2 regions of the Pseudomonas sp. RL_15y_Pfl2_60 genome follow, and region 2 is predicted to be linked to the other one. Evidence: predicted binding sites of a transcription regulator. Region 2 holds the regulator's gene; the other holds the start of a gene.
What was found. The regulator LexA, encoded in region 2, represses DNA repair genes until DNA is damaged. The targets are predictions, from matches to a motif close to CTGTNTNNNNANACAG.
Positions count from the first base shown of each region.

Region 1 (3,413 bases), on a different contig from region 2:
ACTCAGGCCTGGGCGCTGCTGACCATTTGTCGGGCGTGGGCGATGGATTCATCGGTCAGGTCAACGCCGCCAAGCATCCGGGCGATCTCTTCAACACGTTGGTCGTTACTCAGTTTGCTGACTGCGGTGCGAGTAGCGTCATTGCCGCGCGCCTTGTGCACGAACAGGTGCTGATGACCCTGTGCCGCAACCTGAGGCAGGTGGGTGACGGTCAGAACCTGCCCGCGATCACCCAGGCGACGCAGTAGTTGGCCGACAACCTCGGCAGTCGGGCCGCCAATGCCCACGTCAACTTCGTCGAATACCAGGGTCGGTACCCGTGAGGTTTGCGCGGTGATGACCTGGATTGCCAGGCTGATACGTGACAGTTCGCCGCCTGATGCAACTTTGGCCAGCCCCTTGAGTGGCTGGCCCGGGTTGGCGCTGACCAGAAACTCAACCTGCTCCATGCCGTTAACGTGCGGCTCTGGGCTACTGCTGGCATGCAGTTGGATGCTAAAGCGTCCGCCGGGCATGCCCAGGGTTTGCATTTCCTTCTGTACCGCCTTGCCAAGCTTTTCGGCGCCCTTGCTGCGCAGGCGGCTGAGTTCGGCGGCTTTTTCTTGATAATGCCGTTCAAATGCGCTGAGTTCTTCGCTCAGGCGCTCTGCGGCCTGGTCGTCAGCGTTGAGGGTTTCGATTTCATCGAACAGCTGTTGCTGCATGTGCGGCAGCTGGTCGGGTTGGATCCGGTGCTTGCGCGCCAATGTATAGATAGCATCGAGCCGCTCTTCGAGGGTTTGCAGGCGCTCCGGGTCGGCATCGAAGTGATCGATGAAGCGATTGAGTTCGCCAACGGCTTCTTCGACTTGAATCTGGGCATTGGCGAGCATATTACTGGCTTCTGTCAGCGCCCCAGGCTGGCCTTGGAAGCTGCTCAGGCGGTTGAGGCTGCCAGTCAAGGCTGAAAGTACGTTGCCTGCGTCGCTCTCGCTGCACAGCTCCAAAACCTGGCGGCAGGCGCTGAGCAGGCTTTCGGCGTTGGTCAGGTTCTTGTGCTCTTGCTCAAGCTGCTCCAGTTCGTTGTCGACCAGGGCTAGGTTGTCCAGTTCTTCAAGTTGATAACTGAGCAACTGATGGCGCGCGCGCTGTTCATCACCGATGCTGGAAATGCGTTCCAGCTCGTTCTTGGTTTGCTTCCAGCGTTGCGCTGCCAGAGATACTTGGCGAGAGAGTTCCTGGCTGCCGGCAAACTCATCGAGCAGGCGACGATGGGTTTCAGCCTTGAGCAGCGATTGGTGTTCATGCTGGCTGTGAATATCAATCAGCAGCTCGCCAAGGGCCTTCAGGTCGGCTTGCGGGCAGGGTGACCCGTTGATGTAGCCGCGTGAGCGACCTTCAGCGGTGATCACTCGGCGCAAGATGCAAGGGCCGTCATGGTCCAGGTCGCGCTCTGCCAGCCAGGTGCGGGCCTCGGGGATGTCATCAAGATCGAAGCTGGCGAGGATGTCGGCCTTGTCTGCGCCGGGCCGCACGACACCGCTGTCTGCGCGGTCGCCCAGGGTCAGGCCGAGTGCGTCGAGCATGATCGATTTGCCTGCACCGGTCTCGCCGCTGATTACGCTCATGCCGCGCTCCAGCTCTAGATCGAGATGCTCAACGATTGCGTAATTGTGTACGGACAGGTGCACCAGCATGGTGAGGTCTCCGAGGTGTTTAATATGGTTATTTATACAGTAGTTTTTTTGCTGCTGGCAATATCCTTGTGCGACCTGTGTTTAATCTTGGTATTTGTGGGTGTTTTCCCCTTGAAGCAGTAAAAACCGCCCCCATATAAGGGGCAGAAGCGTGAATCAAGACTCGCGCCGGTTATTTAGAGGAGAAATGAGGCATGGCTGACGAACAGACCCTGGATACGCAGATTCCCGAGGCAGAAGCAGCAGTAGATGCCGCGCCGGGTGACGAACTGGCTGCTCGCGTGCAAACGCTGGAAGAGCAGTTGGCTACTGCGCAGGATCAATCGCTGCGCATGGCTGCTGATCTGCAAAACGTACGCCGTCGCGCAGATCAAGATGTTGAGAAGGCACACAAGTTTGCCTTGGAGAAGTTTGCAAACGACCTGCTGCCGGTCGTCGACAGTCTGGAGCGCGGCCTTGAGCTGTCGAGCCCGGATGATGAGGCGATCAAAGCAGTGCGTGAAGGCATGGAGTTAACCCTCAAGCTGTTCCGTGACACGCTGTCGCGTTACCAGTTGGAAGCGATTGATCCGCATGGCCAGCCGTTCAACCCAGAGTTGCATCAGGCCATGGCAATGCAGGAAAGCGAAACCCTGGAGCCAAACAGCGTGATCCAGGTGTTCCAGAAGGGTTACCAGTTGCACGGTCGTTTGTTGCGTCCAGCGATGGTTGTAGTGAGCAAGGCACCCGCCGCTCCGACACCATCAATCGATGAAAAGGCTTGAAATTAATTTTTTAGCCCCCATTAAACAATCAAGCGTTTTAGTGCTAGCGCAGTTGGCTCAGAACCAGTGCGCAATTATCAAAGTTTCGGGAGAGTAAACATGGGTAAAATTATCGGTATCGACCTGGGGACAACCAACTCCTGCGTCTCCGTTCTTGAAAACGGCAAAGCCAAAGTTATTGAAAACGCCGAAGGCGCGCGCACCACTCCATCGATCATTGCGTATGCAAACGATGGTGAAATCCTGGTGGGCCAGTCGGCTAAGCGCCAAGCAGTGACCAATCCGCACAACACCCTGTACGCGGTTAAGCGTTTGATCGGTCGTCGCTTTGACGAAGAAGTTGTACAGAAAGACATCCAGATGGTGCCGTACAAAATTGTCAAAGCTGACAATGCGGACGCCTGGGTTGAAGTAAACGATCAGAAAATGGCGCCGCCACAGATCTCGGCTGAAATCTTGAAAAAGATGAAGAAGACTGCCGAAGACTATCTGGGTGAAGCTGTTACTGAAGCGGTTATCACTGTTCCGGCTTACTTCAACGACAGCCAGCGCCAGGCGACCAAAGACGCCGGCCGTATTGCAGGCCTTGACGTTAAGCGCATCATCAACGAGCCAACCGCAGCCGCTCTGGCTTACGGTATGGACAAGGCCAAGGGCGACCACACTGTCATCGTTTATGACTTGGGTGGCGGTACCTTCGACGTTTCGGTTATCGAAATTGCTGAAGTTGATGGCGAGCACCAGTTTGAAGTGTTGGCGACCAACGGTGACACTTTCCTCGGTGGTGAAGACTTTGATATTCGTCTGATCGACTACCTCGTCGACGAATTCAAGAAAGAAAGCGGCATGAACCTTAAAGGTGATCCGCTGGCCATGCAGCGCCTGAAAGAAGCTGCCGAGAAAGCCAAGATCGAGCTGTCTTCGAGCCAGCAGACTGACGTAAACCTGCCGTACATCACTGCAGATGCGTCCG
Region 1 is NZ_CAXAOE010000007.1:112,960-116,372, reverse strand. Features, by position in the region: gene recN (DNA repair protein RecN) at 3-1,676, opposite strand; gene grpE (nucleotide exchange factor GrpE) at 1,871-2,440, shown strand; gene dnaK (molecular chaperone DnaK) at 2,540-3,413, shown strand, end outside.
Region 1: a site for LexA is predicted at 1,701-1,716, ahead of recN (DNA repair protein RecN). Genes of this name have one in related genera too.

Region 2 (3,413 bases):
CTTGGCGCAAGCGCTGAACACGGCCGCCTTCCTGATCGACAGCAATTAATAAATCCGGGCGAATTTGTCGAATAGCCGCGCTCAATTCGCGTACTTGGCGCGGGTCTTCAATATTGCGCGCAAACAAAATCAAACCGCCCACTTGCGGTTGACGCAGGATCTGCCGGTCTTCAGCAGTAAGCCAGGTGCCATCGATGTCGAGCATCAACGAGCCTTGCAAAGGTGAGCTCACAAGAATTCCTTAATCAAGAGATATAGCGGCCCAGTCAGGGCGCGGCGCTTCATCTATCACCAGCGCACAGTTGACCGGCACCTGAGGAAACAGTTGCTCTATATCGACGTTGCGCAAGCGAATACAGCCATGGGAAAGCGGCTCCCCCATCGGCTCGGTATCCGGTGTGCCATGCAGGTAGATGTAGCGGCGAAAGGTATCGACACTGCCCAAGCGATTGCGCCCGGGCTCGCAGCCACTGAGCCAGAGAATCCGGGTCAGAATCCAGTCTCGCCCCGGAAACGCTGATGCCAGCTCTGCCGACCAAATTTCTCCGGTCCAGCGGCGACCTCGCAGCACAGCGGCCAACGGTAAGTCCGCGCCAATTTTGGCGCGCACGATATGCCGCCCACGAGGCGTACAGCCAGAACCATTTTGCTCGCCAACACCGTTGAGAGCCGTTGATACTGGCAGACGCAACAACAGTCGCCCATCAGCAAAACCATAAAGGCGCTGATCAGCAATAGAGATATGTATGAAATCAAGAGTAGCCATGGGCGGCTAGCTTAGCGGATCAGCCCCGCTACGCACAGCCACCCGGCTTTAAACCTTGGCTGCAACAGGCGGATTTTTAACCCGTGGACGCAGCTGCGCAGCTGCCAGGGCCGGATCACTCAAGCCAGACTCTGAACGCATGCCTGCTGCCAGAAACGGCACCATCAAGCGCATCACCTGTTCAATAGAAGTGTTGACCCCGAAGTCTGTTTCCGACATTGCACGCAATGCCTTGATCCCCGACATGCTGAATGCAGCAGCGCCGAGCATAAAGTGCACACGCCAGAACAGTTCAAGCGGTGGAATACGCGGCGCAGCTTCATGAACCAACATCATGTAGCGGCGGAACACCTTGCCATAGACTTCTTCGAGGTATTTGCGCAGGTGGCCCTGGCTTTGGCTGAACGCCAGGCCGAGCAAACGCATGAAAATGGAGAGATCGTTGCCACTGCGCGGCTTGACCGCAAGCGCATGCTCTACCAACAGCTCAAGGAGCTCTTCGAGTGACACCTGGGTGTCTTGCTTGGTTTGGCGACGATCCAGCTCGCGCTCAAGACTTGCGCAAAAAGGCCCAAGAAAGCGTGAAAACACCGCTTGTATCAGGGCCTTTTTCGAACCGAAATGATAGTTCACCGCAGCCAGATTCACCCCAGCCTTGCTGGTAATCAAGCGCAACGACGTTTCCGCAAAACCTTTTTCGGCAAACAGTTGCTCTGCGGCATCCAGAATGCGTTCAACAGTTTCCGACTGGGCCATTATCCATCACCTAACAAACACTTGTTTGAAACATACGTTTCAGCTCCATGCATTGTCAAGCATTGCAATGCTGTCTTTTGCATCGACCTTCACGATTGAAGAATCACACCTATGCAAGACGTTCAGCAAAGCAATCGAGTAACAGGGCCACGAAGAGAAAATAGCACGATTAAATTAACCAATTGCAAAAGTATGATTGCCAAGCCGCCTCTACTGTATATAATCCCAGTCACTGTATATAAAAACAGAGCCAACCCAATGATAAAGCTGACGCCCCGCCAAGCTGAGATTCTCGCCTTCATCAAGCAGTGCCTTGAAGACAACGGCTTCCCGCCTACTCGTGCGGAAATTGCCCAGAAACTCGGCTTCAAATCTCCAAACGCCGCCGAGGAACACCTCAAGGCGCTGGCCCGCAAAGGCGCAATTGAGATGACACCCGGCGCCTCGCGCGGCATTCGCATTCCTGGCTTCGAACCTAACGCTGAAGAAGACGGCCTGCCCGTCATTGGCCGGGTGGCTGCTGGCGAGCCCATTCTAGCGCAGCAGCACATCGAAGATTCATGCCGCATCAACCCTGAGTTCTTCCACCCCAAGGCAGACTACCTGCTGCGCGTTCGCGGCATGAGCATGAAGGACATCGGCATCCTCGATGGCGACCTGCTGGCCGTGCACACAACCCGTGAAGTACGCAATGGCCAGGTGGTAGTGGCGCGCATTGATGATGAAGTAACAGTAAAACGCTTCAAGCGCGAGGGCAGCAAAGTCTGGCTGATTGCTGAAAACCCGGAGTTTGCGCCAATTGAGGTCAATCTCGAAGAGCAGGAACTGGTTATTGAAGGGCTAAGTGTCGGCGTTATCCGCCGCTAATGGAGTATTTATGCAGCTGTCTCAACCGCTAAATCAGACACAACTTCCACTGTTCGAGGCTTTTATGGCTGCCAGCGCCCCCGCACTGCCGCAAGAAGCACTCAACGATGCCTGGCAGGACCAGCCCCAGGCATTTAGCGAATTGTCGCTCAGAGGCGCTACGAGACACTGCCTGACCCTGCTTGCCCCGATCCTGCGTGAACTCAGCGAAAATGACAGCGAACGCTGGCTGACGTTAATTGCACCGCCCAGCAACCTGACCCAAAGCTGGCTGCGCGAGGCCGGACTGAACCGTGAGCGCATCCTGTTACTGCACCCACGCGGCGAACAAAGTGCACTGCAACTGGCTGAAGAAGCATTGAAGCTGGGTCGCAGCCACACCGTGGTCAGTTGGTTTCATCCGCTGCAGCGTGCTGCGCGCCAGACACTGGAAAATGCTGCGCGCGAAGGGGCTGCGCAAAGCCTGAATATCAGCCTCGGGTAAATCCGAGTTGGATAGCAATTTTCTGTCCACGGCCCAACGCAATGATTCAAGTGGCTTACCAAACAGCACGTCATCTTGAAATCACGGGACAGTAATGGATTTATCCAGCTTCTAGTCCTTGGTCACCCAAAAACCTTATGCAGACACGGCGACGCTTGTATCTGCAGCCAAGAGCCCTTCAGTGCAGAACGCGAACTTCGCCTTCATGCTGAAAATCATTTTCAGCCAGGCGGCCAGCCATTTGCACACCTACATTGAGCATGGCTTTGGCCACTTCCACGTGCTGACCTTGCAGGAATGACTTCGCGTCTGATGAGAAATCCAGCACTACAAGCGCCTCCTCATCGTCTGCACGGCGCAAGGCGATACGGCCATCTGGTAGTTCTACGATTTCTAAAAACGAAGTAGGCATAGGTTTGAGTCTCCACGTTAGCTGCGCATTGTAGCAGCCGACGGGAGCGTCACCCTAGCCCGCTTATCAAGAAGGACCTACCACTCACTGAGCGTTTCGCGGAAACGTCGCGCCAGCGCAGTGATCTG
Region 2 is NZ_CAXAOE010000001.1:280,972-284,384, forward strand. Features, by position in the region: gene nagZ (beta-N-acetylhexosaminidase) at 1-220, opposite strand, end outside; gene AACY26_RS01390 (L,D-transpeptidase) at 242-766, opposite strand; gene AACY26_RS01395 (TetR/AcrR family transcriptional regulator) at 815-1,522, opposite strand; gene lexA (transcriptional repressor LexA) at 1,781-2,389, shown strand; gene sulA (SOS-induced cell division inhibitor SulA) at 2,400-2,873, shown strand; gene AACY26_RS01410 (hypothetical protein) at 3,052-3,285, opposite strand; gene AACY26_RS01415 (DUF6586 family protein) at 3,363-3,413, opposite strand, start outside.